3 regions of the Bacillus sp. T-10(2022) genome follow, and region 1 is predicted to be linked to each of the others. Evidence: riboswitches for the same ligand, from Rfam matches in the RefSeq annotation. Region 1 holds a riboswitch; each other region holds the start of a gene.

Region 1 (10,569 bases):
ATGCGCAATATCTTCTACGGCGCGTCACCAATTTCTCAAAAGCGCCTTAAAGAAGCTTTTGAAGTATTCGGGCCTATCATGCGCCAGCAATACGGCATGACAGAATGCAATATTGTCATTACCAGACTATCGAAGAGCGCTCATGTATGGGCTTATCATAACAATTCGGAAATTTTGAAAAGCTGTGGGAAACCGTGCATTCTTACAGAAGTTCGACTGATTGATGAAGATGGAAATGATGTAAAACCAACCGAGCTTGGAGAAATTATCGTAAAATCACCAGCAATGATGGTAGGCTATTATCAAAGACCGGATCTTACCCAAGAATACATCCGTGATGGCTGGTTCTACACTGGGGATATTGGTAAATGGGATGAAAGCGGTTACCTTTATATTGTGGATAGGAAGAAAGATATGATCATTACGGGCGGGATGAACGTATATTCTTCAGAAGTGGAGCGAGTGGTGAACCAGCACCCTTCCGTTGCATTAAGCGCTTGCATAGGCGTTCCTCATCCAGATTGGGGAGAAGTAGTGTGTGTCGTGGTATCACCGCGAGATGGTTCGAACTGTACTAGTGAGGAATTAATTGATTTCTGCAAACAAAGAACCTCTAAGTATATGGTTCCTAAAGTAGCCTATTTTCTTGATAAGTTCCCATTAACGCCGATTGGAAAAATAGATAAGAAAGAATTAAGAAAGATGTTTGCACAAGGTATTCTAACCATCTAGCAACATTAAGGCCTATAGCAAATATAAGATAGAGCAGAGGAATGCAAAAAAGGCCTCGCACGTTAACCTGGGATCAGGACGTGTGAGGCCTTTTTGTACTATATCCAAGGTGTATTTGGAATATGAATGTAATTAACGTTGCAGTGAATGTTACATGAATAAAGATAAACACTATAAAGGAAATGATACTGAAATATCAATTCATGAATGAAAAAAATAGAGGGTTAGGATATAATATATTATTGTATTGGAGGTTCATTCTGGACTTTCCTTTTTTTATGGGCTTCACTTGTTTATGTCCTCAATGTATGGGGAAATAAATTATAGTTGTATATGTTTTTATAATAATAATTAGAGTTAAGTAGAGGGGTTTGTTTTAATGGAATTCATAGGAAAATTTATTAGTGAGACAAATGATGTGTTATGGTCTTCCATATTGATCATCATGTTGGTTGGATTGGGTCTCTATTTTAGCATCCGCACGAAGTTTGTCCAATTCAGAATGGTAGGGGAAATGTTCAGGCTTTTGGGAGAAGGTGCCACTGCGGATAAAAAAGGTGTAACATCCTTTCAGGCATTTTGCATAAGCACGGCATCGCGGGTAGGAACGGGTAACCTTGCAGGTGTTGCCATCGCGATCACGACAGGCGGACCTGGAGCAGTTTTCTGGATGTGGTTAATAGCACTGATCGGATCTGCTTCCGCATTCATTGAAAGTACACTTGCTCAAATCTATAAGGTCAAGGATGGGGATGCATTCCGCGGCGGTCCTGCGTATTATATGGAAAAAGCATTGAATGCCCGTTGGATGGGGATCACTTTCGCTGTGTTGATTTCGCTTACATTTGGACTAGCTTTCAACTCGGTACAAGCCAATACGATTACGAGCGCATTCAATGAATCGTTTGGGATTGAAAAGTGGGTTACGGCAATCATCTTGGCTATGGTCACGGCTGTCATCATTTTTGGCGGGATCAAAATGGTTGCAAAGGTCTCTGAAGTCATCGTCCCGATCATGGCAGGAGCCTATGTGATAGTGGCATTGATTATCATCATAATGAACATTACCGAGTTACCTGGTGTCTTTGCTTTGATCTTTCAAAGTGCATTTGATGGAATAAAAGAAGTGGCTGGCGGAGTACTGGGAGCTGCCATGATGCAGGGAATCAAGCGCGGCCTATTTTCAAATGAAGCCGGGATGGGTAGTGCTCCAAATGCCGGTGCGACGGCTGATGTCAGTCATCCCGTCAAGCAAGGTCTCATTCAGTCTCTAGGTGTTTTTGTCGACACGCTCATCATTTGCAGTTCGACAGCCTTCATCATTTTGTTTTCAGGTCTTTATACATCGAAGGAAACGGATGGTATCGTCCTTACCCAAAATGCCCTCGGTACGGCATTGGGATCTTGGGCGGGTATTTTCCTTGCCATTATCGTACTGTTATTCGCCTTTAGTTCGATTGTTGGCAACTATTATTATGGAGAGTCGAACATCGGCTTCATCAATGAAAATAAGGTTTGGCTGAATGTCTATCGTATCGCAGTCGTAGGAATGGTGATATTCGGTTCGCTTGCATCACTGGATTTTGTTTGGGGACTGGCTGACTTGCTGATGGCCCTTATGGCCATTATCAACCTGATCGCCATAGCTTTACTTGGAAAGATCGCTTTTGCTGCACTGGCGGATTATCAAAAGCAAAAGAAAAGTGGGAAAAATCCAGTCTTCCATGTGAACAATATTAAAGGTTTGAAGAATGTGGAATGCTGGGGTGACCCATCCGATAATGTGGATGTGAAGAAGGAGGCCTAAGTTCTCATTAAGCTTACAAGTAAGTCCTTGAAAGGGGATTGTACTTGTAAGCTTTTTTTTGTCTTTTCCTGCCTTTTTTCATCATTATTGAATATTGCTACGTTTTTTACACAAAATACCTTTGTCTTTAATACCGCAATGATAATTTAAAAACTAGGAGTGAAAATAATGGATAGCAAGCAATCAAAAAATGAATCTTCAGAAGTTGCCGGAAGAATATATGATGTCAGCGATTATAAACGGGAAGATCCATTATCCTCTGGACTGGCCAGAACTCACGAACAAGTCTCCGATACTTATGCGGAAGGCGAAATAAAGGCAGTCATTGATGATGTAAACGGAAGAGATATTGAGATTGCAAAAGAAAGATCTAAAGAAGAAAGGTAATAAAATTTGTTTTTTTATGAACAAGAATTATCGCCTGCTATTTTGTTGATAAATCGGTTAGTTCCCCTAGCTTCTGATGAAACAAGAGCTAGGGGAAACATAATTAATAAATTCTTTCTGTCTCCAACTTTTGAAGCAATTCTTTCTTCGTTCTTGGGAAAAAGTCCCTTTCAGAAGGGTTCCTTGATTGAAGAAGGGCCTGAAACATTTCAAAAACCCACGGTTTCTCCAGATGTGCCTGCAGCAAAACGTCTTCATCATGGAAAACGGAAATAGGGTCCCCTTGGTATATGACCTTACCATCGTTCATGACAACGACTTCATCAGCCCATTGATAAGCTAAATTAACATCATGAGTTGATAGGATAATCGTTTTGTCAGGGTGATGGATACTGTCCAGCAGAGCCATGATCTGTCTTGAGAAATAAGGATCCAATCCAGCGGTAGGCTCGTCCAAGAGCCAGACATCGGGTTCCATGGCGAGTATCCCCGCAATGGCGACACGTTTTTTTTGCCCAAGGCTCAAAAAATGGGTAGGTCTGTCTTTCAGTTCCGTTACTTCCGTTTGGGCCATTGCCCAATTTACTTTCTCCTGGACCTTAATTCTATTCAATCCTAAATTCATCGGTCCAAACGATATATCCTGTTGTACATTAGCGGAAAAGAGCTGCGAGTCGGGATCTTGAAAAACGATCCCGACTTGCTTTCGTAATGATAATAATGATTTACGGTCATATTTCATTTTCTTGCCCTTAAATCTGATTGTTCCTGCTGTAGGTTGTAAAAGACCATTTAAATGGAGGAATAAAGTCGATTTGCCGGCACCATTATTGCCTAATAATGCAATCTTTTTACCATGTTGAATCGTTAGCGACAGATCGTTTAAAGCGAACGTTCCATCTGCGAATTGATGGGTGAGGCCTTCTATATGAAAAATATGCTCGTCCATTGTTGGTTGCCTCCAATTTACAAATATCCATTAATAAAGATTAAGCTTCCTAATATTGCAATCGCGATCAGCCAATTGCGTGAGGAATAGGCGTAAGTATCCTCGATATAGGAAAGATTCTCCTGATAGCCTCTTGCGTTCATGGCCATCGTCAATTGCCCAGAGCGCTGCAATACTCCTAAAAATAAAGACGAGATTAGTAATCCGAGTGAACGTATGCCTTTCCTTAATGAAACATACCCCAACCGTGAAGCTTGTGCTAGGTGAATGGCCAAAGCTGTATCTAAAAAAATAAAGATGAAGCGATAGGTCAATTCTATTAAATCGATCAATAAGGAAGGCACTTTAAATTTTCGCAGCACGGATAGGATGACGGTAATGGGTGTAGTTAAGGTAAGGAAATATAAACAGCTGATGCTGCCCAATACGACAGTGATCAAATTGGCCACTGTACCGACGCTGTCATCGCTTATGAATATTTGCCAGTTCCCGACCTTCCAGGACCACCATATATTCGATATCGATGTAAATTTACTTGTGAAAGAAAAAAGGATGGTAATTGTTCCAGATAGTATAAAAAATCCTGGCAATAGAAGTAATTTAAGATAATAGGAAAGCGGGATTTTTGCCGCAAAAATGATTAAAGCGCTCATCACCGTAAAAGTGATGAGCGAAACGGCCATATCCCTTACCGTTAACGAAAACAGCAAAAGGGAAAGTGCAAAAACCATCTTTTCCAACGGATGTACATCCTTTAGCCCATTGAAATAGGCATATTTATCAATGAGTAACATGCTTCGATTTTTCTGCCAATTCTTGTTTGGTTTGCTTATTCCTTTGTCTCATCACGCCAATGAAGTATCCAATGAAACCGGCTCCGATTGCAGCTTGAAGCGCAAATAATAAGCTTTCGGTTTCTGCACCTGGCGGCTCCCAAATACTGTTGAACCATGGCTTGTATTCCGGATGGATCTTAGTGATGGCTTCCTCAGCTTCGCCGTCGGCACCGCCAAATTCCGTTCCTTGTTGGGTGATTAACGGTATGGTTGCAAGAATGACAACCAGGAAAAGCAGCAGTAGACTTTTTTTCATATTAACGGGCCTCCTTGGATAAAACTCGCAGCAATTTCAATTCACCTAGATTGTATTTTTTCAAGAAATTCATCACGACGACTGTCAATAACCCCTCACTGATTGCCAAGGGAATTTGGGTCAGGGCAAAAATCCCTGCAAATTTACTGAAAGAGGCCATGAATCCTCCTACCTCGGATGGAAACGCAAGAGCAAGTTGAACGGAAGTAACCACATAGGTTCCTAAATCTCCAAAAGCAGCTGCCAAGAAAACGGCAAGTGAAAAAGACCACCCCAATTTAGTTGCACCCTTGAAGACAAAGTAAGCAATGAACGGTCCGCAAACGGCCATGGAAAATGCATTGGCTCCTAATGTCGTCAATCCTCCGTGAGCCAGTAATACAGCTTGAAATAACAGAACGATGGAGCCAACGACACTCATGGCCAATGGTCCGAATAATATGGAACCCAAACCAACTCCGGTAGGGTGCGAAGAACTTCCGGTAACGGAAGGGATTTTTAAGGCCGATAAAATAAATACAAATGCGCCCGATAGGCCAAGTATCATTTTTGTTTCTGGGTTTTCCCTTACTTTGGACCTAATGGACCGGTAACCCAAGATTAAAAATGGAAGCGTCAAGGCCCACCAGAATATAGCCCATTCTATGGGTAAAAAGCCCTCCATGATATGCATGGCCAATGCCCGTTTTGGAACAAAAAGCAGTAAAATGACAAAATAAATAATTTTCCAATTGGTTCTTTTCATTCTTTCTCCTTTCAACACTTTTAATTTTTCTGATCAATCTTGAGAAGAAAAGCGGCGCCCAAAATAAAAAGCACTTCTCTCAAAGGAAAGAAGTGCGTAATGAACAGGAATTGTGCAGCATGAACCAACCATGGGCCATTCTGCCTGATCCGCACGCCCATCCTCGTAGGCTGAAACAGTTTCACGCTTCATGGCAGGTCTCCTGGCTTTGGTTCATCATCCCATTACATCCTTCCCATCTCATTTGACAGTGGATTAAAGTAATGGAACTTCCCTTTACAGTGGCGGGACCGCTCCGGATTTTCACCGGCTTCCCTTTTAAGCTGAATTCCGAGAAATTCAACACCATGAAACTTATGTAATTATTTTGAAAATTCTCGTATAGTTTACCATAAAGAAATTATTCCAGCTACACTATCTTTTTTTTTTCGGGACGAAGTTTGTTGCGAGGAAAGGATTGTAACTGGTTTTACACTATTAAACTTTTCTAAACAGTCGGAATAAACTATTGAATTTTGATAAAGTTGTTATATGATAGATTAAGTTAGTTAGAAATGTATAATAAAACCAAATATTTCATTTTAAAAGTGCCCTTGTGTGAATAAGCAAGGGATAATAGGGAAATCGGTGAAAATCCGATGCAGCCCCCGCTACTGTAAACGCTGATGAAATTGTCGATAGCCACTGGCCTGATGCCGGGAAGGGACAAAGTAAAATGAAGCGTAAGCCAGGAAACCTGCTTTTAAAATTGCATGATACTTTTCGGAGGGAAAGGTAGAAGGACTATGACGATTTTGGGAGGATTTGGCATGCTTGCCTTAGGCTCCTCATTCATATAGTTTTTTTAAAACCTTGACTCTAATGTTAAGGTTTTTTATTTTGCCTTTTCCCTGAACTCAGGAGGAAGAAGATGACTACTTGGAATTTGACGGGTACAAATACGCATCTGTTGATTTGTAATGGGAGCAGCTGCATGAAAAAGGGCGGGGAAGAAGTAACCCAAGCGATTCGCGATGAAATTGCTTTAAAAGGACTGGATCTGAAAATCCATACAACCAGGACACGCTGTAACGGAAGATGTAAGGATGCCTGCGTTGTGATTGCCTATCCCCAAGGAAACTGGTATCGAGTGGAAACGCCTGATTTCGGTCGGCAGATCGTCAGTAATATCGATGAGGGTGAGTTTGTTCCACAGATGATCTATAAATTCAATGATGGCGAAATGACCCCTAATCCAGATTTTCCTGCTCATACGGGTATTTCAAAGAACAAAGCGTAAAAGGAGATGTCTTAATGAGTACAAACGGTAAATTATTCGTCGTGGGCTTTGGGCCCGGGAATTTTGAACACATTACCAAACGTGCCGTCGAAGCCCTTCAAGAAAGTGACTACATCATTGGTTATAAAACTTATGTTGAACTCATTCAGGGACTGCTTACAAATCAAACGATCATTAGTACGGGGATGACTGAAGAGGTATCACGTGCACAGGAAGCAGTGAAACAAGCGGAGCTGGGAAAGAAAGTGGCGGTGATTTCCAGTGGGGATGCCGGAGTTTACGGGATGGCAGGGTTGGTTTATGAAGTATTGATTGAAAAAGGCTGGAAAGAAGAAACTGGAGTGGGCATTGAAGTCATTCCTGGCATTTCTGCAATCAACTCATGTGCGTCTTTACTTGGGGCACCAGTCATGCACGATTCGTGTACGATCAGCCTCAGTGATCATTTAACTCCTTGGGAACTGATCGCTAAAAGGGTTGAAGCAGCTGCAATGGCAGACTTTGTCATTGCACTTTATAATCCGCGAAGCGGCAGGCGGACCCGGCAAATTGTTGAAACTCAGAAAATTCTCCTTCGCTACCGCTCGCCGGATACACCTGTCGGGTTGGTGAAAAGTGCTTATCGCGATAGGCAGGATGTTGTTATAACCAATTTGCAGGATATGTTGAATCACGATATTGGAATGTTGACCACCGTCATTATCGGTAATTCATCCACCTTTTTATATGATGACAAAATCATCACACCAAGAGGCTATCAGAGAAAATATACTTTGAATTCGGAAAAGCAAACATTGAAGCCGCATCAGCGACTGCAAAAAGAAGCGGAACCGTGGGCATTAGATCAAGAAGCCTTAACCGAGTCCGCTGGAGGAGTTGGATTACTTACAAAAGCACCAGAAAAGAAGCCAGCTTCCTTTGAAATGGCAATGGAGGCCCTGTCAAGAGTCAAGGGTCAAACCGTTAAGCAATCCATTCAGCCGATTGTTCAGCAAAAAATGGAGTCGGTATTCGAACTTGCGGTTAGTCCAGGTGTGGCGAATAAACAATTCACTCCCAAACAAATGATGACACTTGCGGAAGTTGTCGGGGAAAAGGGAACGATGGAATACACGCCAAATCATAAAATCGTCTTAAAGATTCCGACAACGGAGCCGGAAGTCATTACGGGGAAATTGCAATCAGCAAACTTTCTTTTGTCGCCGATTGGAGATGTACTGACATTAAAAGCCTGTGATTTCTGTGATGGTGAAAAAGCGGAATCCATTCCTTATGCGGATGAAATACACCGGGTGCTTGGCGGAATGAAAATGCCCAAGGAACTGAACATCGGTTTTAATGGGTGTGGGATGGCTTGTTATAGTGCTGTGATGGATGATATCGGGATTGTCTTCCGAAAAGGGAAGTTCGACTTATTTCTTGGAGCTAAACCAGTTGGAAGAACAGCCCATCCGGGTCAGCCGGTTGCGGAAGGCATTGAACCGGAACAGCTTGTTGAACTGATCACCGACATTGTCGGGGAGTATAAGCAAAATGCCCATCCAAATGAGCGGCTTTTTAAATACTTCAAACGTTCGAAAAAGATACAGAATTTTTCTTATCAAGACATCGCTCCCAAAATAAACATAGAGCCTGCGCCTTGTGAAGACTAATCAAGAGGGGGAAAGAAAATGAAAGCAGTTTTGTTCGTAGGACACGGAAGCCGGTTGGCTTCGGGAAATGAAGAAGTCCGTCATTTTATTGAAAATATGATTCCGGCAATGAACGAGCGTTTCCTAGTGGAAACGTGCTTCTTGGAATTTGCGGCACCGAATATATCCAAAGGAATTGATAATTGTGTAAAACGAGGGGCTACTGAAGTTATCGTCATACCGATCATTTTGTTGCATGCAGGACATTCGAAATTACATATCCCAGCTGAAATAGAGGATGGGAAAACTAAGTATCCAGAAGTGAAATTCACATATGGCCAAACGATCGGGGTCCACCATGATGTATTGACGATCCTGACAGACCGTCTTGAGGAAGCGGGATTCGATACGGCCTCTGAACATTCTGAGACAGCGATATTGCTAATAGGCCGAGGTGGCAGTGATGCTGATGCAAATAGTGATATCTATAAAATTTCACGATTATTATGGGAAAAATTAAACGTTAAATGGGTCGAAACAGCCTTCATGGGTGTAACGGACCCGCACGTTGATGAAGGTATTGAACGATGCATCCGATTAGGGGCAAAAAAAATAGTGATGCTGCCATATTTCCTCTTCACTGGGGTGTTGATGGAAAGAATGGAGGATATGCTGAAAGGCTATCAAGAGCAATATCATGATCGAGAATTCATTTTGGCAAAGTATTTTGGATATCATCCAACATTACAGAACATTCTGCAAGAACGAGTAATTGAAGCCAGTGAAGGCAGGTCAAGCGGGGCGCGTGATTTGGAAAACTATCGTAAACATGTCGAGGAACATGGACATGCTCACCATCATCACCATCACGACCACGATCACGATCACGACCACGATCACGACCATCATCACGATCACGATCACGACCATCATCACGACCACGATCACGACCATGATCATCACCACGATCATGATGGGCAAGTGGTGGGGACATCAAAATGATTTTGTTCTTGGCGGGTACAAGTGATGCAAGGGAATTAGCGATTGAGATGCAGCAGGTGGGGTTCAAGGTTTTGGCAACTGTTGTAACCGAATCGGCGGCTAAGAGTTTGCAAGATTCTGGGATATCCACCCGGATTGGCCGATTATCTGCAGAAGATATGACATCTTTAATCTCTGCAAAAGGTTTTCAGGCTGTAGTCGATGCAAGTCACCCATTTGCCGAAGAAGCATCGAAAAACGCCCTTAACGGAGCAAAGGCAGCAAATGTTCCTTATATTCGTTATGAGCGTGAAAGTCAACGGTTTCAGAATGATAAATTGATAGTTGTCCGTGATTATGAGGAAGCTGCCAAGCTTGCCGCTGCAAAAAGGGGAGTCATCATGCTCACGACCGGAAGTAAAACACTATCCGTGTTCGCAAAAGAATTGGTAGGGCTCGAGAATACCAGAGTCATAGCGAGAATGCTGCCACGCATGGACAATATGGAAAAATGTGCACAGCTGGGCATCGAACAAAAAAATATCGTTGCGATTCAAGGGCCGTTTTCCAAAGAATTAAATAAAGCTCTATATGAACAATATGGGGTCACATTGATGATAACGAAAGAAAGCGGCAAGGTCGGTGCGGTTGATGAGAAATTGGAAGCCGCGTTGGAATGTGGAATTGAGACGATCATGATATCTCGACCGGATGTTGACTATCAGAATGTTCATTCCAGTTTTGAACATGTCATTGCCGAGTTGAATAATCAGTTAAATGAAAAATAGGAGGAATGCAAGATGGATTTTAAAACGGATTTTAAACCACTAACGGTAGACCCTGACAAAATATATGATTATAGTTTTTCAATCATTGCTGAAGAAATGGGCAATCATGATTTTTCTGAAGATGAATGGAAGATCGTCCGCCGGGTCATTCATGCTTCAGCGGATTTTGAATTGGGAA
Region 2 (10,569 bases), 2.3 Mb from region 1:
GGAAGCCGGATTTCCTGCCATCGTACCCGCTTGATAGGCTGGTCCCAGCGGTGCGACAGAATCCATAATCTCTTTTTTACCGCCATAGGCACCAATAGGAAGCCCGCCCCCGATGATTTTTCCAAGCGCGGTCAAATCGGGTTGAATTCCCAAAAAGTCCTGTGCCCCTCCGTACATGAAGCGGAACGCTGTGATGACCTCGTCGAAAATGACTAGTGATCCGGCTTCGTGAGATAATGAAATGACTTCTTCCAAAAAGCCGGGGCTTGGTTCCACGATTCCGAAGTTGCCGACGATCGGTTCAACCAGCACGCCAGCAATTTCATTGCCCCATTTATCCAGTGCTTCTTTAAATGGCTCAATATCATTGAAAGGTACCGTGATGACTTCTTGTGCGATGCTTTTGGGAACGCCGGCAGAGTCCGGTGTACCTAAAGTGGAAGGGCCGGAGCCTGCAGCGACGAGAACAAGGTCGGAGTGTCCATGGTAACAGCCTGCAAACTTGATGATCTTATCGCGTCCTGTGTAAGCGCGGGCAACGCGGATGGTGGACATGACGGACTCGGTTCCTGAATTGGTGAAGCGGACTTTATCCATGGATGGTATGGCTTCTTTCAACATTTTGGCAAATTTGACTTCATGTTTGGTCGGTGTGCCGTATAAAACGCCCGTTTCTGCTGCTTTAACGATCGCCTCCGTAATATGTGGATGCGCATGACCTGTGATGATCGGGCCATATGCAGCTAAGTAATCGATATATTTATTGCCATCAACATCCCAGAAATAAGCACCTTTGGCATGATCCATCGCAACAGGTGAACCGCCGCCTACAGCTTTGTAAGAACGGGATGGGCTGTTAACCCCGCCAACGATATGTTCCAATGCCTCTTTATGTAAAAGCTCCGAATTACTAAAATCCAATCTTAAAACCTCCTAAATATATAAACATATTTCCCCTTAATCATAGCACTTTTCCGTCCGTAAATCTGGGGTCGAAGGCCGGGAAATGTGATTCATTCACTGGTGGAAGCGCTGAATCCCTATAAGCATCAGGGTTCCGGGCCTTCATTTTGTTTGCGAAATAGAGTCGGATTTCATAACTCCTGTTATGAAAGTAAGAATGGCCAAGATGGTGTCAGGGTTTTCGATGTCGAAGGATTGGCGGTTCATTTCGCCCTTTGCTTGGTAATAGATTAGCTGCCCGGTTCCTTTCTCTTCATTAATGCGAAGGTGGAAACTGATGGGTGTGCTTTCGATCGACCCGCTGGAATCCCTTTTGATGACCTGGCATAATAATTCACCGTACTCATCTTCATAAAGGAAGTCATATCGAAGGTCGAAAACGACCTTTTCAATTTGGGATAGTAATAATTTTTTGATATTCATAGCATACTCGTCTCCTTTATATATGTATCTGGTACAACGGCCATTTCCTCCCTGAAAATGGTATATGGCATCCAAGCATTTTTATTGTCTAAAAAGGTTGGTTTGGATAAACTAATTCATTAGGACAAGAGATTACGGAGGATGTAACAGGATGAGTGATGCAATTCAAGTGAAACAGCTTCGGAAGGAATTTAAGTCGGCATCAAGCCGTTCAGGGCTAAAGGGTGCCTTCCGGGATTTACTTACCAGAAATTATAAGGTCGTCCCTGCCGTCAATGATATCAATTTTACTGTAAAAAAGGGTGAGATGGTAGCTTATATCGGGGAAAATGGTGCAGGGAAATCGACCACGATCAAAATGCTGACAGGTATTTTGGAACCGACAGCAGGTGAAATCACGGTCAATGGCATGAATCCGCATAAAGAAAGGGAAAAGTTCACTCAGACAATCGGAGTCGTATTCGGTCAGCGCTCACAGCTTTGGTGGGATATTGCAGTTCAAGAATCGTTTAGGCTGTTAAAAAAGGTCTATAAGGTAACGGATGAACAATATGACGATCATATGGAACATGTCATCAAGACGCTTGATATCGGCCCTTTGCTGGACAAACCAGTGCGTAAACTCTCGCTTGGTCAGCGAATGCGCTGCGAGCTTGCGGCAGCCTTGATCCACAATCCGCCTTTGCTGTTCCTGGATGAGCCGACAATTGGACTTGATGTGCTCGTGAAAATGAAGATTCGTGAGTTCCTGAAAGAAATCAATGAGAAATATAATACGACAATCCTTTTGACTACACATGATTTAGGAGATATTGAAGCATTATGTGAGCGTGTAATCATGCTTGATGAAGGACAAATCATCTATGATGGGGAATTGCAGAGTTTGAAAGATAACTGGGCTGAGGAAAAACAGATCCATTTTCAATTCATCGAGCCGATCGCATTGAAGGAATTACAATCATTAGCGCTCCCATTTACCGCTAACTGGGTTTATGATGAGAAAAATCAAACTTACATTGCCTTGTTGAAAGAAGAAAGTGATCATATTTCACAGCTTGTTTCAGCTGTCGTATCTCATTTTAAAATAAAAGACATCAAAATCCATGAAACGTCCATTGAAGAGATCGTTCGCAATATTTACGAAGAAGGCACTGTCTGACTCTCTTATCATTAAGAAACAACGTGTCTATCAAGAAGGGGGAGGGCCATGGGGAAGTATCTTGCCATGATCCGCATGCGTTTTTTAATGATGCTTGCGTATCGAACGGATTATTATACCGGCATTTTAATTTATAGCATTAATATCGGTGCTTATTATTTCTTATGGAATGCGATATATGGAGAAAAAAGCTCCATCGAAGGACTTTCAAGCATGCAGATGACAACCTATGTCGCGGTTGCATGGATGGCGCGCGCTTTTTATTTCAATAATATTGACCGCGAAATCGCCACTGAGATTAAAGACGGCAAGGTTGCCATTGAAATGATAAGGCCTTATAACTATTTAGGCATGAAAACGATGCAAGGGCTTGGGGAAGGGATATTCCGTTTCTTCTTCTTCTCGATTCCGGGGATGCTGCTGGTAGCTTTCATTTTTCCTATCGAATTGCCGCACGAGCCGGCTACGTGGGGGATGTTCGGCATTTCCTTGCTGTTCAGCTTCATCATCAATACACAAATCAACTTATTGACGGGAATCACCACCTTTTTCTTATATAATAATGCCGGATTAATCCGCGCTAAAAGGGTTATCATTGATTTATTTTCCGGTCTGCTGCTGCCCATCAGTTTCTATCCTATATGGGCGCAGGAAGTGATGAAATATTTACCCTTTCAAGGGATCAGCTATGTACCAAGCATGATTTTTACGAATGGGTACAGTTCAGGCGAAATTGGCATGGCGCTTTTACAGCAGTTAATTTGGTGCATCATTCTCATAATACCGATTCAGCTTTTATGGATAGTCGCAAAAAAACAGCTGATTATTCAAGGAGGTTGACGGGATGTTTTATGTATCGATGTTTTTTCAATATGTGAGTCAATATATGAAAACAAGACTGCAATATCGAGCCGATTTCTTCATGGAAATCCTATCTGACCTGCTGAATCAGGTCGTGAATCTAGTATTTATCTTAGTCGTTTTTGGACATACGCAATTTTTAAGCGGATGGAGCCGTGAAGAAATCATATTCATTTATGGATTTTTCCTTATCCCATTCGCCCTTTTTTCAGCCTTTTTCAACATCTGGGATTTTAATGACCGTTATATCGTCAAAGGTGAAATGGACCGGATATTAACAAGACCGATACATAGCCTGTTTCAAGTCATTTTAGAAAGAATCGAGCTTGAAGCGTTATTTGGTGTTGTGACCGGTTTGATCATTATAGTCTATTCGGGGATTTCATTGGATCTGCAGCTTGCGTGGTATGACCCGATTCTTTTCATCATTTTTGCAATAGGCGGGGCCCTTGCTTATGCAGCCATATTCGTTTCGATAGCAAGCATTGGTTTCTGGTCGGATGCGAAAACCTCCATCATGCCAATGATGTATAATATCGGGAACTATGGGCGCTATCCTGTTGATATTTATAATAAGGTCATTCGTTTTGTCCTAACATGGGTGCTGCCATTCGCGTTTGTTGGTGTTTATCCGGCATCTTATTTCCTTAGAAAGGAAGAGTGGTATGCATATGCATTTGCCACACCTGTAATTGGGGTAGCCTTTTTCGTGATATCCGTATTCATATGGAATCAGGGAGTGAAGAGGTACCGCGGGGCAGGGAACTGAAAGAAACCCCTTCAACAGCATTCATGTTGAAGGGGTTTTTGTTTAGTTGCGTTTATTCTTTCTTTCAATATATCTTGCTTGTGCTTGAACATATTGCTGCTTTTCCTCTTCGGTTTCCGGAATGACCTGTGGTACGTTTGTCGGCTTACCGTCTTCATCAATGGCCAGCATCGTTAAAAAAGCACGGGCCGTAAGCTGTTTCTCGCCTGTTAATAGGTTCTCGCGCTCCACTTTCACGAATACCTCCATTGATGTGCGATGGGCACAGGTAACATAAGCTTCAAGGTTGATCGCATCCCCCGTCTTGATGGGGGCCAAAAAATCAAAAGAGTCGCTTGAAGCAGTCACAACGGGTTTTCGACAATGGCGCATAGCTGAAATGCAGGCTATTTTATCAACATAGGCCATTACTTTACCGCCAAAGATGGTATTGTGATGATTTGTATCCGGTGGAAAAACAAGGTCGGTTAAAAAAGTCCGGGACTGCTGTATTGGATGGGCAACGTTCTTTTCAATCATTTGCCTGTTGTTTTTGCTAAAAGGTTTTCACGGACGATTTTTGCTGCTTCGACCATGTTTTTCAAGGAAGCGACGGTTTCCGGGATACCCCTTGTTTTCAGTCCGCAGTCGGGATTGATCCAAAACTGGTCTTTATCCAATACCTTGATCCCACGTTCAATCATATCTACCATTTCTTCCACTGCCGGCACACGCGGGCTATGAATATCATACACACCCAGACCAATGCCTTTTTCATACGTTTTTTCCTCGAATGCGGAAGCAAGCTCCCCATGGCTACGGGATGTTTCGATGGAAATTACATCGGCATCCAGGGAGGAGATGACATCCATGAAACTGTTGAAGTCGCAATAGCACATATGCGTATGAATTTGGGTTGTATCCTCCACGCTTGATGTGGATATCAAGAACGAATTCACAGCCCAGTTCAAATACTCGTCGCGATCGCTTCTTTTCAATGGCAGACCTTCTCTAAGTGCAGGTTCATCAACCTGAATCATTTTGATTCCAGCGGATTCCAATGCAATGACTTCTTTTTCCAAAGCGAGCGCCAGCTGATAGCAAACATTCTCCCTGGAAATATCATCACGGACAAATGACCAGTTCAAAATCGTAACAGGACCTGTAAGCATTCCCTTTACCGTCTTCTTCGTCAGTGATTGTGCATATACACTTTCCCTGACTGTCATCGGTTCGATGAAATGGATGTCGCCGTAGATGACTGGTGGTTTCACACAGCGGGATCCATAGGATTGTACCCAACCCTTTTCTAAAAAGACGAATCCGCCTAACTTATGGCCGAAGTATTCAACCATATCCGTCCGTTCGAATTCCCCGTGAACAAGGACATCCAAACCGATTTCTTCTTGGATTTCAATCCATCTGCCAATTTCTTCGTTAACGAATATTTCATATTGCGAAGCGGTCCATTCTCCTCTTTTGAATTTCCCGCGTGCTTGTTTAACTTCAAATGTTTGCGGAAAGCTGCCGATCGTAGTCGAAGGGAGAAAAGGCAATTTGAAAAATTCCTGTTGTTTTTGGTAACGTTCCTTAAATGGAAGCTGACGGGCGGCGGTCCTGGTTTTAACCTTTTCGACATTGGCTTGTACAGTTCCGTGATTCCGGGCATTTGAACTTGCTAAAGTTTGAAGCGTGAATTTATTGGCATCGACTTTTTCGGCAATTGCTTCAAAGCCTTGATTATTCCCTTTGACCAAGAGTGTGATTTCCTCAAGTTTCTCATCAGCGAAAGCGAGTGCCTCTTTCGCTTCTTTTGAAAGGGCGGTTTCATTACGAACTGTCACCGGGACATGAAGCAGGGAACAAGAGGGCTGAAGCCAGATTTGGTCTTCGGCTACAATTGTCTTAAGAGTCTCGATCAATTGGATTTTTTTCGATAAATCAGAAAGCCAAATGTTTTTTCCGTCAATCACACCTGCAGCAAGCACTTTGTCCTTCGGGAAGCCGAATGCTTCCAGGTTGCTTAGATTCCTTCCTTTGTCATGTACAAAATCAAGACCGATTCCTTGGACTTGTAATTCGATGACTTCTTGGTAATGTTCCACGGCATCAAAGTATGTTTGTAGCATGATGTTCAGGTTTGGTGCTGCTTCATTCAGTTTTTCATAGAGGTAAGTAACAGTTTGCATATCTTCTTTGGAAATCGATGAAACAAGTGAAGGTTCGTCCATTTGAACCCACTTCACGCCTTCTTGCTCCAACTCCCGCAGGATTTGCGTGTATAGGGGAAGCAGGCTCAGGATGATGCCAGGGATATCTTGTTTTTTGAAGCCTTTGGAAAGGGAGATGAAAGTATAAGGACCGATCAATACGGGCTTCGTTTCAATCCCTAGGTTTTCCTTGGCTTCCCGATATGCTGCAAGTGGTTTGTTTTCTGTTAACGTCAGCTGTGGCACCTTTAATTCAGGGACAATATAGTGATAGTTCGTATTGAACCATTTCGTCATTTCGGAAGCTACTTCATCATTGTTTCCGCGAGCCATTGAATAATAAACGGAAAGGGGGACGCTTCCGCTTTCATAGGCTGAATAACGTTCAGGAACAAGACCGAACATGACGGACATATCGAGCATTTGATCATAGCAAGTGAAGTCGTTGACAGGGATGATATCAATGCCTCGCTTCTTCTGTTTTTGTAAGTTGCCTAAACGGATGGCTTTTAGCTGTGCCGTAAATTCTGCTTCATCGATTTTACCGGACCAGTAAGACTCCAATGTACGTTTCCATTCACGATTTTCCCCGATTCGAGGGTAACCCAAACTACTGCTTTTCAATATTCCCATCCTCCTATATTCATTTAATTGAGCAATAAAAAAAGCATTCCTAACCGTCAAAAGAGATGGTTAGAAATGCTTAAAATAAAGAGGCATGCAAAATGCCCCTTACAATTATAAGGTCCCTAACACCTCCCTATCTCCCGTAGGTTAAAACAGTGTTGTCGAAATAGGCAGGTCTCCTGACTTAGGGATTAACATTAGCGACGGGCCTTCCCGATCTGTTGATCAGTGGCATATTGGATGGCGCTAACACTCCCATTACAGTGGCGGGACCGTGCCGGAATTACACCGGACTTCCCTTTTAATCCTAATTTAAAATTAGGAACCTATTTCCACATATGAAATTTGACAAAACCTGCCTTGATAACTGTTTGCAGGCTAAAAATTTATAAAATAAAAACTATTATAAAAATTTAGACAATCTTAACATATCCGACCAAAAGGGTCAACATGAAAAAAAGATTCAGGAAAAGTATGCGGTTATTAGGTGTGTAGGTGATAAGGGTCTGTTCCTAAAAAAGAATATATTGTTTGGACAGGGAGTATGTATAGAGGAAGTGGCGTTTTGAAATGGGGCGTGGGGGATGACTTTCTACATCTTGATTGCAGGAATTATTTTTTGCATGGTGATGAGCATTCGTACGTTATTTCTTGTTGAGTCGGGAGGAAAGAAGTTTTCTCTGGAGGATATGCTGTGGCTAGGCAATTTATATGCGACGATATTAGTTGGATTTGCACTGATTTATTTATTATACGAACTTCAGAATCATTCGGTGATTCTTGATATGGGCAATCGATTGGATGGCACTTTCTATGAACAGTTGAAGACTTCTTTTTATTTTAGTGCGATGACGATGTTTTCTGTAGGGTATGGAGATATAGCCCCGATTGGCATGGGGAGGATGATAGCTACGATTCAGGCTTTCATCGGTTATACACTGCCGGCAGCGTTCGTGATCCGGACGGTGATTGATTTGGAGCACAAAGATAGGAAGGATAAATGAAAGTTGTGTTTCTTTCGATTATTGGGTACTCTTACCATAATGAAAGAAATGGAGGGTTCAATATGACAGTTAAAATTGGAGAAAAAGCACCTGATTTCAAGCTCCCTGCAAACAATGGTGAAATGGTGTCCCTATCGGATTTTAAGGGGAAATATATTGTTTTATATTTTTATCCAAAAGACATGACGCCAGGCTGCACGACGGAGGCCTGTGATTTCCGGGACCATAATGAGCAATTTGAGGAAATGAACGCTGTCATCATTGGAATCAGCCCAGACCCAGTTGCACGTCATGAAAAATTCATCGAAAAACATGGATTGCCTTTTCTGCTGCTGGCTGATGAAAATCATGAAGCGGCTGAATCATTTGATGTGTGGCAATTGAAAAAGAACTTCGGCAAGGAGTATATGGGCATTGAACGTTCAACTTTCCTGATTGATAAGTCTGGTAAGGTAGTCAAAGAATGGCGTAAAGTAAAAGTCAAAGGCCACGTCGAAGAAGCTCTTGAAACTCTTCGTGACCTCGAAAAATAAGGGACAGGCAGATGAAGGATGAGCGAATAACGAAGCTTGCAGCCAGGCTGATTCATCATTCGATACAATTACAGCCAAAAGAGAGAATCCTCATACGGGGCCATATCAACACGAAACCATTATTGAAAGAGCTGATTGATGAAATTTATAGAGTGGGTGCTTACCCATATGTAGAACTCGAAGACGATGAAATAAGCCGCCACCTGTTACAAGGGAATGTAAAGGAACAACTTGACACCTCTTCGCAATGGGCCTTGAAGAAATATAAGGATATCGATGCGGTCATCATCATCACCGGGGAGGAAAACGATGTGGAAATGACCGATGTTCCCATCGAGAGGCACCGTCTTCAAGGGGAGGCTATGAATTCCCCCACTCTTTTCTATGTAAACAACCGACGTTGGGTCTTGCTTAATTATCCCACCAACGCATCAGCGCAAAAAGCCGGCATGACCTTCGACAGGTACGAAGATTTTCTTTTGAATGTATGCAACATGGATTACGGGAAAATGGAGACGGCCTTGAAACCATTAAAACAATTGATGGAACGAACTGACAATGTCAGGATCGTCTCGCCAGGAACGGATTTGACCTTTTCCATCAAAGGTATGCCGGCCGTCATATGTGCCGGAAAAAAGAATTTACCGGATGGGGAAGTGTTTACGGCACCCATAAAAGATAGTCTCAATGGAAGGATATCCTTCAACACACCAACAACTTATGAAGGATTCACCTTTAGTGACATAGAATTAAACTTGGAAAAGGGAAAAATCATTAAAGCTACTTCCGATCGTGACTCTGAAATGAACCGAATTCTGAATATTGATGAAGGGTCCCGATTTATCGGGGAGTTTGCAATTGGAATCAATCCATACATATTGGAACCTATGGATGATATCCTGTTCGATGAGAAAATAAGCGGGAGTCTGCACTTGGCTCTTGGACTTGCCTATCAAGAAGCGGATAATGGAAACCGATCATCGATTCATTGGGATATGGTTTTGATTCAGCGGCCCGAATATGGGGGTGGTGACATCTTCTTTGACGACGTCCTGATCAGAAGGGATGGCGTTTTCATTTTGCCTGAATTAGATGCATTAAACCCAAATTCCTTAAAATAAAGCCTTTTTTAATAAGGCTAAGGCTTTTGTCCAACTCAAAAAGGGGACACCTGAATATGCTTTATTAAGGGAATACCTCCTCAGAGAAAGTTGCGCGGGACACATAGAGCCCGTGTTTTTTTTATGTTAATTAAAAGGGAGAGATAAACATGTTAATACTTTCAACTGTCATTCCGAATGAAGGCATCCAAAAGAAGATGACAGAAGCTTTTCCTGACTTGGGCTTCATTTATCAAAAAGGATGGACGGATGGGCCGCTTCGTGAAGCGGAAATCTTAATTACATATGGTGAAGACTTAACTGAAGAAATCATTGAAAAAGCTGCGAACTTGAAATGGATCATGGTCATGAGTGCAGGGATGGAATTAATGCCTTTTAAAGCCATAGAGGAACGGGGAATTCTGGTGACCAACGCAAGAGGCATTCATAAAATCCCGATGGCAGAGTATACGATAGGGATGCTTTTGCAATATGAAAAGAAATTGAAACTGCTTATGAAGAATGAAAAGGAAGAATTGTGGGATAGAAAGATTGAAGTAGGGGAATTGAATGGCAAGACGATGCTCGTTATTGGTGTGGGTGCAATTGGAGGGGAAGTGGCTCGTCTTGGGAAAGCCTTTGGGATGACGACGATAGGAGTGAACCGGAGCGGGAAACCAGTGGAATCCATCGATCACCTTTATGCCCTGGATAATTTATTGGAAGCCATACCGGGAGCCGATTATATCGTATCCGTCCTGCCAAGTACGGATGAAACGAAGGGCCTTCTGCAAAAAGAACACTTTGAAGCAATGAAAGAAACTGCAGTATTCGTGAATATTGGCCGCGGCGACCTGATTAATGATGAAATGTTGATCGAAGCGCTGGATGCCGGGGAATTATCTCATGCCATCTTGGATGTATTTGATCCGGAACCTTTA
Region 3 (10,569 bases), 1.9 Mb from region 1:
TAAAAGCTTTTACACTTTATACAACGTATATAAAAATATTTATTCTCAACTTTTTTGGGGTTTTTATAGAAATTAGTAGATACGATGGTTCCATTAAAATTTGGAATGATATGGTATAGAGGGTATCAAATTTTGTCAGTATGCGACAGTGTTATCCATATAAACGGTTTTCAATATATATTTATCAGGGAGGATAAGCCCTTGGTTTTCTTGAATGATATATCAGGCCGCATATGCTTAGCGTTTTTTTGAAAGGATGAAAGAATGATGGATATATACATTGAAAGGCTTAATGAACGGGATGCACAAGCGTTATTTGCATTTGAATGCAATAATAGAAGGTTTTTCGAGCAAACAGTCCCAAGCCGGGGAGATGATTATTATAGCTTTGGAACGTTTGGAATCAGGCATAAGGAATTATTAAAAGAGCAAGAAGATGCTATCTCCTCTTTTTATTTGATTAAGGATGGTTCAGGCATAATCGTCGGCAGGATTAATCTTGTGGATATCGACCCTATTAAGGGGACGGCTCATGTCGGTTATAGAATCGGTGAAGCGTTTACGCAAAAAGGGATTGCGAACGAAGCTTTAAAGCTTTTGGTCAATCTGGCGCCGGAATTAAATGTGACTCAAATACATGCCAAAACGACAAGCGACAATATCGGTTCCCAAAAGGTTTTAGTGAAAAACGGTTTTGAACGGATTTCGATTAATGAGGAAATTAGTGCGGATACTGTTCAAAAGCTAACTTTCTACCATTATAGAAAGTATCTATAAATCCATATTCCTCTATTAATAGACCGCATTCCCATTTTTTTAATTGTGAAAAGATGGGGAGTATACTATACTAACGTTGTATTTAATGTTTGGAAAATTTTGCGAAGTTCATATATTTGCCGCTGGGTGCCTTTGTGTGAACAAAGGGTAACAGGGAATCGGGTGCAAATCCCGAGTGGTCGCGCCACTGTAACCAAGGAGTTTTCTTTCAGGATGTCACTTGACTCAGTCAGGGAAGACGAAAGGAAATGTTGATTTGGAAGCCAGGAGACCTACCCAGTGAGCATCACCAATTTTTCCTTCGCTGAGAGGAGAGGTGTTCGAGAGTAAGAAAAGGCGGACTTAGGTCCTTCCGTATTTTTTGGCCTATACTCGTAACTCCATTCTTTGTTAAAAGGATTGGGGTTTTTTTGTGTGTTTTTTTGAAGGAGGATATCATCATTGGAAGAGTCATTGGTTAGAAGCTCATTGAAAGAGAATGAGGATATGCTTGACCATTTTGAGAGAAATGCCAAGCGCAGGTTTCGTTTCCTGATATTTTTCTTGCTGTGCATTCTTTTATTATCGATTACATTCGCTGTTACCCTTGGGCCAGTTAAGATGTCAGCAATAACGGTTTGGAAGATCGCCTTAGGGCATCTTCCTTTTATCGGTGATTCTCTGGAGGTGAATTGGAGTATCGCACAAGAGCGGATCATTTGGGATATCCGTCTGCCCCGTGTATTGCTCGGTGCGGTGGTAGGTGCGGGATTATCCGTAGTGGGTGTCGTCATCCAGGCCTTGGTGCGCAATTCACTTGCAGATCCGTATATCCTGGGCATTTCATCTGGTTCTTCTGTTGCGGCAACCCTTGTCATTCTTTTTGGGGCGCTGCCTATATTCGGACAATATGCGTTATCATTCGGTTCATTCCTGGGGGCCATGGCTGCGATGCTTTCCGTTTATTTATTGGCTCAAGTGGGAGGGAGAATTCAAACGACAAGGCTGTTATTGGCGGGTGTAGCCATATCGATGATCATGTCTGCCGTCACTAATTTCATTGTCACTCTTGCACCAAAAGATTCCGGCATCCGTGAAGCGATGTTTTGGATGATGGGCAGCTTAGCGGGTGCAAAATGGGAATACATACCGATTCCAGCGGTTGTGGTGCTTGTGGTTTCATTGTTCCTTATCGTACAATCCCGCTCCCTTAATATCTTATTGATGGGCGAAGAAGTCGCCGCGACGCTCGGAGTCAATATGGAAGCCTTCCGTAAAGTTCTGATCATCATTACGTCCCTTGTTACGGGGACAGTTGTGGCTGTAAGCGGTTCGATTGGGTTCATCGGTCTGGTAGTACCACATTTAGCCCGGCTATTGGCCGGGACAGACCATAAACGTGTTCTTTCATGCAGCATATTGATTGGCATGATCCTCGTCATTTGGTCAGATGTATGTGCCCGGCTGGTCCTGGCACCTCAAGAACTTCCGATTGGCGTTGTCACCGCACTTTGCGGAGGGCCATTCTTCATTTGGCTTTTGCGGCGAAGTTCATATTCATTTGGAGGTGGGGGCAAGTGAGATTAGCTATTGAAGAAGTATCCTATTCAATTCTGGACACTCCTATCATTGAGGAAATAACCCTTCATATAAAAACTGGGCAGTTCGTTGGGCTGATCGGCCCGAATGGGAGCGGGAAATCCACACTATTAAAAAATGCTTCCCGGATTTTGGAGCCGCATACGGGATCTGTTCACCTCGACGGCCGTGACCTTTACCGGCTTTCACAGAAACAAACAGCCCGGGAAATGGCGGTTGTCAGTCAGGAAACATCCCTGACCTTTGACTTTAGTGTACAAGAGATGGTTTGGATGGGAAGGCATCCTCATAAGCGGTTATTTCAGGGAGATACGGAGAAAGATAGACGAATCGTCAATCATGCATTAGCTCGCGTCGAAATGAGTGGATTTGAAGACAGGAGTTTCATGAGCTTGTCGGGTGGTGAGAAACAACGTGTCCTCATAGCACGCGCCCTAGCCCAGGAAGCGAACATCATCATCCTGGATGAACCAACGAATCATTTAGACATCCGGCATCAGCTCCAATTGCTGGACCTTGTTAAAAAGCTGGACGTTACCGTCTTGACGGCCCTGCATGATATAAATTTGGCAGCCATGTATTGTGATCATATATATGTCATCCAAAATGGCAAAGTGATCACATCCGGAACACCAGAAGCTGTATTGACGACAAAAATGATAAGGAAGGTGTTCGGGGTGGAAACGGAAATCGGCATACACCCCATCACGCAAAAGACGCATATCACCTTTTTAGCACATATATAAAAAAAACAATAGATATGAGGGGAAAATATATGACTGGTTACCGAAAGATTTTGTTAAGCATCAGTTTTTTTTTGGCAATGATGATATTGGGCGCTTGCAATAACTCCGAGGAAGCTTCAAAGGACGGAGGTAAACAGAGTGAAAAAAGTGGAAAAGAAACGGTGGTCATCAAGAATCTGGATCATGAATTCACCTATGCAGAGGCCCCAAAACGTGCGGTTTCGCTAAATCAGCATGCGACGGAAATCATGCTTGCATTGGGGTTGCAGGATTCAATGGCAGGTACGGCTTATTTGGATGACGAAATTTTGCCAAAGTATAAAGATGCCTATGAAACGGTGCCTGTGCTTTCCAAGGAATACCCTTCAAAAGAAGTTTTCTTTGAAGCAGAGCCGGATTTTGCATATGCTGGCTGGAAAAGCGCCTTTACGGAACAAACATTAGGAACCGTCCAAGAGCTGAAAGAAGCCGGAATCAATACATATATCCAAGAGTCTTCCAATACGTCAACACCGACTATGGAAGATGTGTATAAAGATATTGAGAATATTGGCCGCATCTTTCATGTAGAAAAAAAAGCAGCGGAAGTCATCGGAGAGATGCAACAGGATATAAAAGAAACTACAGCAAAAATCGAAAGTGCAGGCAAGCCCAAAAATGTTTTCGTATATGACAGCGGTGAAGAAGTCCCGAGAACGGCAGCGAAAAATAATTACATGACAGGGATCATTTCCATGGCTGGCGGCCAGAACATTTTTGGCCATACGGAAGGGGGATGGCCTGAGGTCAGTTGGGAAGAAGTCGTCGATCGGAATCCGGATGTCATTGCCATCATTGATTACGGAGATATCCCCATAAAGCAAAAAGAAGCATTCTTATTAAATAAAAGTGAACTGGCGGATGTACCGGCCATTCGAAATAAAGCGATCATTGTGCTTCCTCTTTCAGCGGGCGCGGAAGGGATTCGTGCACCACTAGCCTTACGGACAGTAGCCGAAGGACTCTATCCCGAGAAGTTTTGAACCCGACCAGGCGGATGCTGAACAAATGACCCGAATAATCGACACGAATGAAACGTGTCCTTGTTCGGGTTTTACTATATCCAATTAGAAGGATAATAGGATCGGTTTCTTGAATTATTTGTATGGCAGATCATAGTTCGTAAGAATGAAGATTTCAGGAGAAAGGAGAATGTAATATGATAGAAGGTTTATATGAAGCCCATTTACCAGTCAAGAACCTGGCCATCTCAATGGATTTTTATAAGAAAATAGGCTTAAAACTAGCTTGGAGGGATGAAGATACTGCCTTCTTTTGGATAGAGGAAAACAAAAGCTGGGTCGGCTTATGGGAAGGGAAAGAATATCAAACTCCATACCACCCTTCACTAAGGCATATCGCCTTTCGGGTAACTTATGATAATATGAAAAATTCATTAAATTGGCTAAAATCCCTAAAAATTGAAGTCGTCCCTTTTGGAAAAAGGACAACGATTGAACCTTTTGTGCGTCCGAACCAAGGAAACGCTTCCGTCTATTTCAATGATCCCGATGGCAATAGTCTGGAACTTATGTGTTCGATAAAAGTCCCTGATGCATATAAGCATATGACCGAAAAACTATCACTTGAAGAATGGGAAGAACTAAACTCTTAAATGATAACAAAAAAATCTACCAGTATGAAGGTTTTATAGAAGGAAGTGTAAGTATTGTTTAATCAATTAACGAATAACGATAGTATCCTTAATCAATTACGTGCAGACTGTGAGAATTGTTTTGGTTTGTGCTGTGTAGCTTTGCCTTATGCAAAATCTGCTGATTTTGCATTTGATAAAGATGGAGGTACACCATGTTCAAACCTGCAATCCGATTATCGTTGCGGCATCCATGAAAAACTCAGAGCAAAAGGGTATAAAGGCTGCACGGTATATGAATGTTTCGGTGCCGGTCAAAAGGTATCTCAACTCACCTATAATGGAAACGATTGGAGGAACAACCCAGAGTCAGCAAAGGAAATGTTCGAAGTTTTTCCTATTATGCAACAACTTCATGAAATGCTTTGCTACTTAAATGAAGCACTGAATTTAGAAGATGCGCAACCTCTTTACCGAGAATTGCAGGCGGCTTTTGAAGACACGGAATATCTCACTAAGCAAATTCCAAAGTCTATCATGGACCTGAATGTACCAGCTCATAGAGAGATCGTTAATGATTTACTTCTGCGCACAAGTGAACTGGTTCGTGCAAAGGTTTCATTCAAGAAAAATAAAAAAAAGCAGAACAAAATAGGTAGGGGTAGTGACCTGATTGGTGCAAAGTTGAGAGGTGCTGATCTTAGGGGAGCGAACTTAAGAGGGGCTTTGCTTATTGCATCTGACCTCAGAGAAGCCGACATGAGAGTGACGGACCTTATCGGTGCAGACTTTAGGGACGCTGATTTAAGCGGTGCCGATCTCACCGGAAGCTTCTTTATCACACAAGCACAGATTAACTCGGCTAAAGGCGACACGAAGACAAAATTACCGTTCTCATTAAGTATTCCCGATCATTGGAGGTAGAAGGATAGCCAAGATTGAAGCTAGCTTTCATGAAAGAGCAAACGAATAAGATAATTGTTTAATTCACGAGTAAAGCGTCAAACTCACGAGTAAAAGTGCGAAACTTCATGAGAAAAAGCGTAAAAATTGCTTTAATCCGAAGCTTTTAAAAAAAGTGAATTCTACTAATATGCGATTCTTCATTAGGAAGGATCGTCTTTTAAAATTGGGCGGAAAATTTTCATTTTTCCATTTGACTCTGACGTTGCGTAATACCTTAATGTAAATGATATCGAAAGGAGGTAAGAAGCAGTGGCAATGAAAGTGAAGGAGCTAGCCGATTTGGTTGGCATTAGTGTGCGGACACTGCATTATTATGATGAAATCGGGTTATTATCGCCGGAGGAAATAACCGATGCAGGTTATCGCCTTTATTCGAATGATAATCTTGAGATGTTGCAGCAAATCCTGTTTTTCAGGGAACTTGGCATGCCATTAAAGGAAATAAAACAAATGATAAAAAGCTCTTCGTTTGATAAACAAGATGCGTTAATGCAACATCAAAAAATGTTGCTGGAGAAACGCAGTCAGCTCGATAAATTAATTAAGACGGTCGAAAAATCGATTAAGCATATGAAAGGGGAAATTCAGATGACGAATAAAGAAAAATTTGAAGGATTTGACTTTAGTCAGAATCCATATGAAGAGGAAGCTCGCAAGCTTTGGGGGGATAAAGCTGTCGATGAGTCGAAGGCTAAAGTGGAGGGCATGTCCAAAGATGCACAGAAAGTTGTATCGGAGATCTATTTAAAACTTGCGTCAATCCGAAATGGTTCGCCCAAGTCGGAGGAGGCACAGGAGGCCATTAAAGAATGGTATGATTGTTTGAACAATAACTTCGGCACATACTCGCTGGATGCTTTCAAAGGATTAGGTCAAATGTACGTGGACGATCAACGCTTCACCAAAAATATCGACCAATATGGTGAAGGATTGGCAAAATTCATGTGTGATGCGATGAGTCACTTTGCTGATGCTAACAAAAATTGAATCTCAAGATTAGTTGGAAGGTTGCTCCGGCAACCTTCTTATTTTGGAGCAAAAGGGACGGTCAGTTTAAGAAGCTGTATACTATAGTTATAGTAATATTTATAATATTCCAATTTATATAGAATAGGGGGAAACTTATGGAATTTAGGAATGCCTTCTTTAACCTCGGGAAAATCAATGATGTTGATGGAACTAAAGTGGCTGTTTTTAATGGAGATGCCATTTATACAAGCATCGTCACTAAACTTCGGGCCGCAGGTTGTGTTTTCGCCGAGGAAGAGGCCCGGTTGCTCATCATCGCGGCAGGGACAACGGCCGAACTGGCAGAGATGGTGGATAGACGGATAGCGGGTTTGCCACTTGAACACGTCATCGGCTGGGCGGAATTCTGCGGTATCCGGATAGAGGTTGATCTCGGAGTCTTCGTACCGCGCAGACGGACTGAGTTTTTAGTCCGCCAAGCGGCAGCACTCGCTATGCCAGGAGCAGTCGTGGTGGACTTGTGCTGCGGCACGGGCGCGGTTGGCTCCGCTATGGGCGATGTTCTCGAAGATATCGAGTTGTACGCCGTCGACATTGACCCAGCCGCGGTGCGGTGCGCGCGTCGTAACGTCACTTCAGTCAATGGTCAGGTATACGAAGGGGACCTCTATGAACCGCTTCCAGCCAATTTACAGGGACGTGTTGACGTACTGGTCGCAAACGCACCATACGTCCCTACTGAGGGACTCGGTCTTTTACCCCATGAAGCGCGCATGCATGAGGCGAGGGTGGCATTAGATGGCGGGGCGGACGGGCTTGATGTCCAGCGAAGGGTGGCGGCTTCGGCAACACTTTGGCTGGCACCGGGCTCCCATTTATTAGTCGAGACCAGTGAGCGGCAAGCGATGCAGACCGTAGAAATCTTTGCTAGATACGGGGTGATGCCACGGGTGGTAAAGTGTGAAGAACTGGACGCCACTGTCGTAATTGGAACCTGGCCCGCACTCTAAAGAAATGTTTCGGAGACGCTTTTTCTTATAACGATTGGAACAAAGAAGTTATGTCTAGGAAAAAACCGTGACCTTCAAAAATTAAATTTTTTTTTCAACAAAATGGGGAATAAAAAAAATTCAAGTCATCTCGAGGGATGGGTTAAAATGGAACTTTGGAAAATCAGTCAAAAGGTTTCGGAGCTAAGCGATGTGATTCCTTATTATTTTTTTAGTCTAGTTTCTTCCTGTCTGTCGCTTTCCACGGTGTTGGTTGTATTCAGCCTGGGTACCTGGGGGGTGATTGGCATTATCGTGATTTCTTTTTATGTCGTTATCCCTTATTTATTATTTGCTGTTCCGGTACAGGTCCTTTTCAATAAACATCCTAAAAAATTCAGTTTAAACTATTTTTACCTTTATATTTTTTTCTCTTTGCCGGCCGTATTCATTTATAGTTCGGTGCTTAATTTTGACTTCAGCATGGATATTTTAACTACAAAGAATTACTATGCAATCAGCCTTTTAGCGGCACTGTTTTTTTGGTTTTGGGACTCGGTCTTTTTACAAAAAAAGAGCTCTGCATCATAAAAAGGGACCTTCAAAAATTTAGATAGAACCCCTTTTGTCTACAAACAGAAGGGACCAGTTAAATGGTCCCTTCCCGGCATTATTTCTTTAGCAAGTTTACGATTTCTTTAGCTTTTTCTAATGTAACTCCTTCAATGATACTGTTATTTTTTCGAACAGCCGTACCGAAATGATAGTGACCGGTATGCAGTTCGGAATGGATAGAAAGGATATTACCCTTATTCAACCCGCTTCCAACCAGTATTGCTATGTCGCCGCAGACTCTTTTCATTTGTTGAATCGTTTTCATGCGGCTGGGGAAATCCCCATGCCCACCTGAGGTCAATATCGTTGTGATTTCTGGATATTGTGCTAGCATTTCAGTTGAAATGACTGGGTCGTTTGTTTCATCGATGGCTCGGTGGAATGTAATCTCCAAACCTTCACATACTGTCAATAGTTCTTCGAGGTATGGTCGATTGATTTCACTTTTTTCATTTAATGCACCTAATACGACCCCGTTCGCTCCCAGTGATCGAATGATTTGGATATCTTTTTTCATGATTTCCAAATCATTTTGCGTATAACAAAACGACTGGCTATGAGGCCTTACCATCACGTTGACTGGTATCTTTACTGAATTGACGACAGCTTCTATCAGGGCGTGGCTGGGAGTTAATCCCCCCTCGGCTAAAGAACTGACAAGCTCGATTCGGTCTGCGCCCGATTCTTCGATTATAATGGCATCTTCTATCGTTGTGGCAATGAATTCAATGTACATTGGATTTTCCTTTCCTGCATGCAAGTGTTATAAGATTATTAAATCCATTAAGAATCGTAAAGTCAATTCATTAATAGATACAATGACGTCTAATCAAATACTTGCTCTAGTTTTCCTCAAATGGAATATCTTTATTTCACTATTTATGAAACGAAATGAACATTCATACGTATAAAAAAAGAATATATTCAATGGTATATTTGAAAGTGGAATGTTCGGCAGGGTAATTAAATGAAAATCATCATGACGGAGGTTATTTAATTGGATAAAGAAAGTAAGGAAATAAAGAAATCGAGGTTTTACAAAGTAGGGATGGGATTCCTGATCATTTCCCTTCTCACTTGGATCATTCCAGTCGTAGCTCCTTTTACGCCATTTTCGACTGCGGTTAAAGCGGGGGTCATAACAGGTGCGATCGTCTTTGCGGAAGTGATGTTTTGGGCAGGAGCGCTTTTGGTCGGGAAAGAAGTGGCTGCTAAATATAAAGGTTATTTAAACCCGAAAAATTGGAGAAAAGAAAAAGGATGAAGCTGTTTTTTATAAAAAAGGGCTAGGAGTGAAGCTCCATTGGAAACTGAATTGTTGAAAGTTTTCGATTCCGATCGCATTCAAACCGGCATGGCTTCGCGTGAGGAAGTACATAGATTGGGACATTGGCCTGCTGGTTCGCAAGTTCGGAAGCGGGTGTGGATTTCCTATATCTTCAGCATCGTTGTGCGATAAAAAAAGATTATCCGAATCTATTGGATATTACGGCTGCCGGCCATTTACTGGCTCATGAAACGGTATATGACGGAGTCAGGGAGATTAAAGAAGAAATAGACATTGACGCTGCATTTGACGAGTTGGTTCCATTAGTGATCATTCAATACTATCAAACGAAAGAGGATTTCATCGACAAAGAACTGCCAAACGTCTTTCTATATGAAACTGCACATAGCTTCGATGATTTCACCCTGCAGCCAGAAGAGGTTTCAAGGTTGTGCTGAATGACTTCGAAGAGCTTTGGACCGAAGCGAAGGACAAAGTGAATATTAAGGAATTTGAAATGAATCACGAAGGCCTTAGGATGAAGATCGATCGATTTGTTGGACGGGATGAGTTCGTTCCGCATGATCTTTCCTATTATGAAAGCACCATTAGATTGATCAGAGAAAACCTCGCTAAATGAAAATAAAGCCCCGACAAAACGATTCGAGTTTTGTTGGGGCTTTTCTTTTTTCTTGAAAAAAACATTAAGTACATCGACCTGTATCCTTACCGATCAACGGCAGCCTATTGGCTCGTTTTGTCTCAGCTCGATACGCATATGTCCTTAGTTGTTACCTTATTTGTCCTGAATTGCTCATAGGGATAATGACTTTGGCTCTGCGCTGATTCAGTTGATAAAGCGTGACATACCAGACTGTAATAGTGATGGCAGGCTGCAAGTTAAAGGCGGGGCTGTAGTTTTTCATGAACTAGGGATTTTATCACTTGTAAGAATATTACAAAATTGTAAGATGAACAGTGTATAAATTTTGTTAAGGGGATGAGTGAAATAATGAAAAAAATGGTTTT

What was found. A riboswitch is a leader RNA that binds a small molecule or an ion and turns the genes downstream of it on or off. The one in region 1 is predicted to bind cobalamin.
Region 2: another riboswitch for cobalamin. It lies ahead of metE (5-methyltetrahydropteroyltriglutamate--homocysteine S-methyltransferase); the one in region 1 lies ahead of OSJ91_RS12255 ((2Fe-2S) ferredoxin domain-containing protein).
Region 3: another riboswitch for cobalamin. It lies ahead of OSJ91_RS21525 (FecCD family ABC transporter permease); the one in region 1 lies ahead of OSJ91_RS12255 ((2Fe-2S) ferredoxin domain-containing protein).

What each region holds. Positions count from the first base shown of each region.
Region 1 covers NZ_CP113518.1:2,508,786-2,519,354, forward strand. Annotated here, with positions in the region: gene OSJ91_RS12215 (class I adenylate-forming enzyme family protein) at 1-732, shown strand, start outside; gene OSJ91_RS12220 (alanine/glycine:cation symporter family protein) at 1,112-2,539, shown strand; gene OSJ91_RS12225 (YozQ family protein) at 2,708-2,926, shown strand; gene OSJ91_RS12230 (energy-coupling factor ABC transporter ATP-binding protein) at 3,030-3,875, opposite strand; gene cbiQ (cobalt ECF transporter T component CbiQ) at 3,893-4,669, opposite strand; gene OSJ91_RS12240 (energy-coupling factor ABC transporter substrate-binding protein) at 4,656-4,967, opposite strand; gene OSJ91_RS12245 (energy-coupling factor ABC transporter permease) at 4,969-5,712, opposite strand; gene OSJ91_RS12250 (hypothetical protein) at 5,746-5,904, opposite strand; cobalamin riboswitch at 5,888-6,077, opposite strand; cobalamin riboswitch at 6,281-6,470, shown strand; gene OSJ91_RS12255 ((2Fe-2S) ferredoxin domain-containing protein) at 6,623-6,991, shown strand; gene cobJ (precorrin-3B C(17)-methyltransferase) at 7,006-8,643, shown strand; gene OSJ91_RS12265 (sirohydrochlorin chelatase) at 8,662-9,624, shown strand; gene cobK (precorrin-6A reductase) at 9,621-10,391, shown strand; gene OSJ91_RS12275 (precorrin-8X methylmutase) at 10,404-10,569, shown strand, end outside.
Region 2 covers NZ_CP113518.1:4,835,836-4,846,404, reverse strand. Annotated here, with positions in the region: gene OSJ91_RS23935 (glutamate-1-semialdehyde 2,1-aminomutase) at 1-921, opposite strand, end outside; gene OSJ91_RS23930 (hypothetical protein) at 1,066-1,386, opposite strand; gene OSJ91_RS23925 (ABC transporter ATP-binding protein) at 1,538-2,545, shown strand; gene OSJ91_RS23920 (ABC transporter permease) at 2,594-3,385, shown strand; gene OSJ91_RS23915 (ABC transporter permease) at 3,390-4,175, shown strand; gene OSJ91_RS23910 (acyl-CoA thioesterase) at 4,218-4,694, opposite strand; gene metE (5-methyltetrahydropteroyltriglutamate--homocysteine S-methyltransferase) at 4,691-6,997, opposite strand; cobalamin riboswitch at 7,144-7,336, opposite strand; gene OSJ91_RS23900 (potassium channel family protein) at 7,576-7,995, shown strand; gene bcp (thioredoxin-dependent thiol peroxidase) at 8,058-8,528, shown strand; gene OSJ91_RS23890 (aminopeptidase) at 8,540-9,649, shown strand; gene OSJ91_RS23885 (D-2-hydroxyacid dehydrogenase) at 9,799-10,569, shown strand, end outside.
Region 3 covers NZ_CP113518.1:4,391,478-4,402,046, reverse strand. Annotated here, with positions in the region: gene OSJ91_RS21530 (GNAT family N-acetyltransferase) at 268-777, shown strand; cobalamin riboswitch at 885-1,071, shown strand; gene OSJ91_RS21525 (FecCD family ABC transporter permease) at 1,264-2,337, shown strand; gene OSJ91_RS21520 (heme ABC transporter ATP-binding protein) at 2,334-3,101, shown strand; gene OSJ91_RS21515 (ABC transporter substrate-binding protein) at 3,131-4,123, shown strand; gene OSJ91_RS21510 (VOC family protein) at 4,300-4,755, shown strand; gene OSJ91_RS21505 (pentapeptide repeat-containing protein) at 4,810-5,658, shown strand; gene OSJ91_RS21500 (MerR family transcriptional regulator) at 5,950-6,687, shown strand; gene OSJ91_RS21495 (putative protein N(5)-glutamine methyltransferase) at 6,825-7,679, shown strand; gene OSJ91_RS21490 (UPF0715 family protein) at 7,827-8,249, shown strand; gene OSJ91_RS21485 (copper homeostasis protein CutC) at 8,329-9,009, opposite strand; gene OSJ91_RS21480 (transporter suffix domain-containing protein) at 9,271-9,537, shown strand; gene OSJ91_RS21475 (NUDIX hydrolase) at 9,696-9,998, shown strand; gene OSJ91_RS21470 (hypothetical protein) at 9,992-10,180, shown strand; gene OSJ91_RS21465 (DUF2690 domain-containing protein) at 10,553-10,569, shown strand, end outside.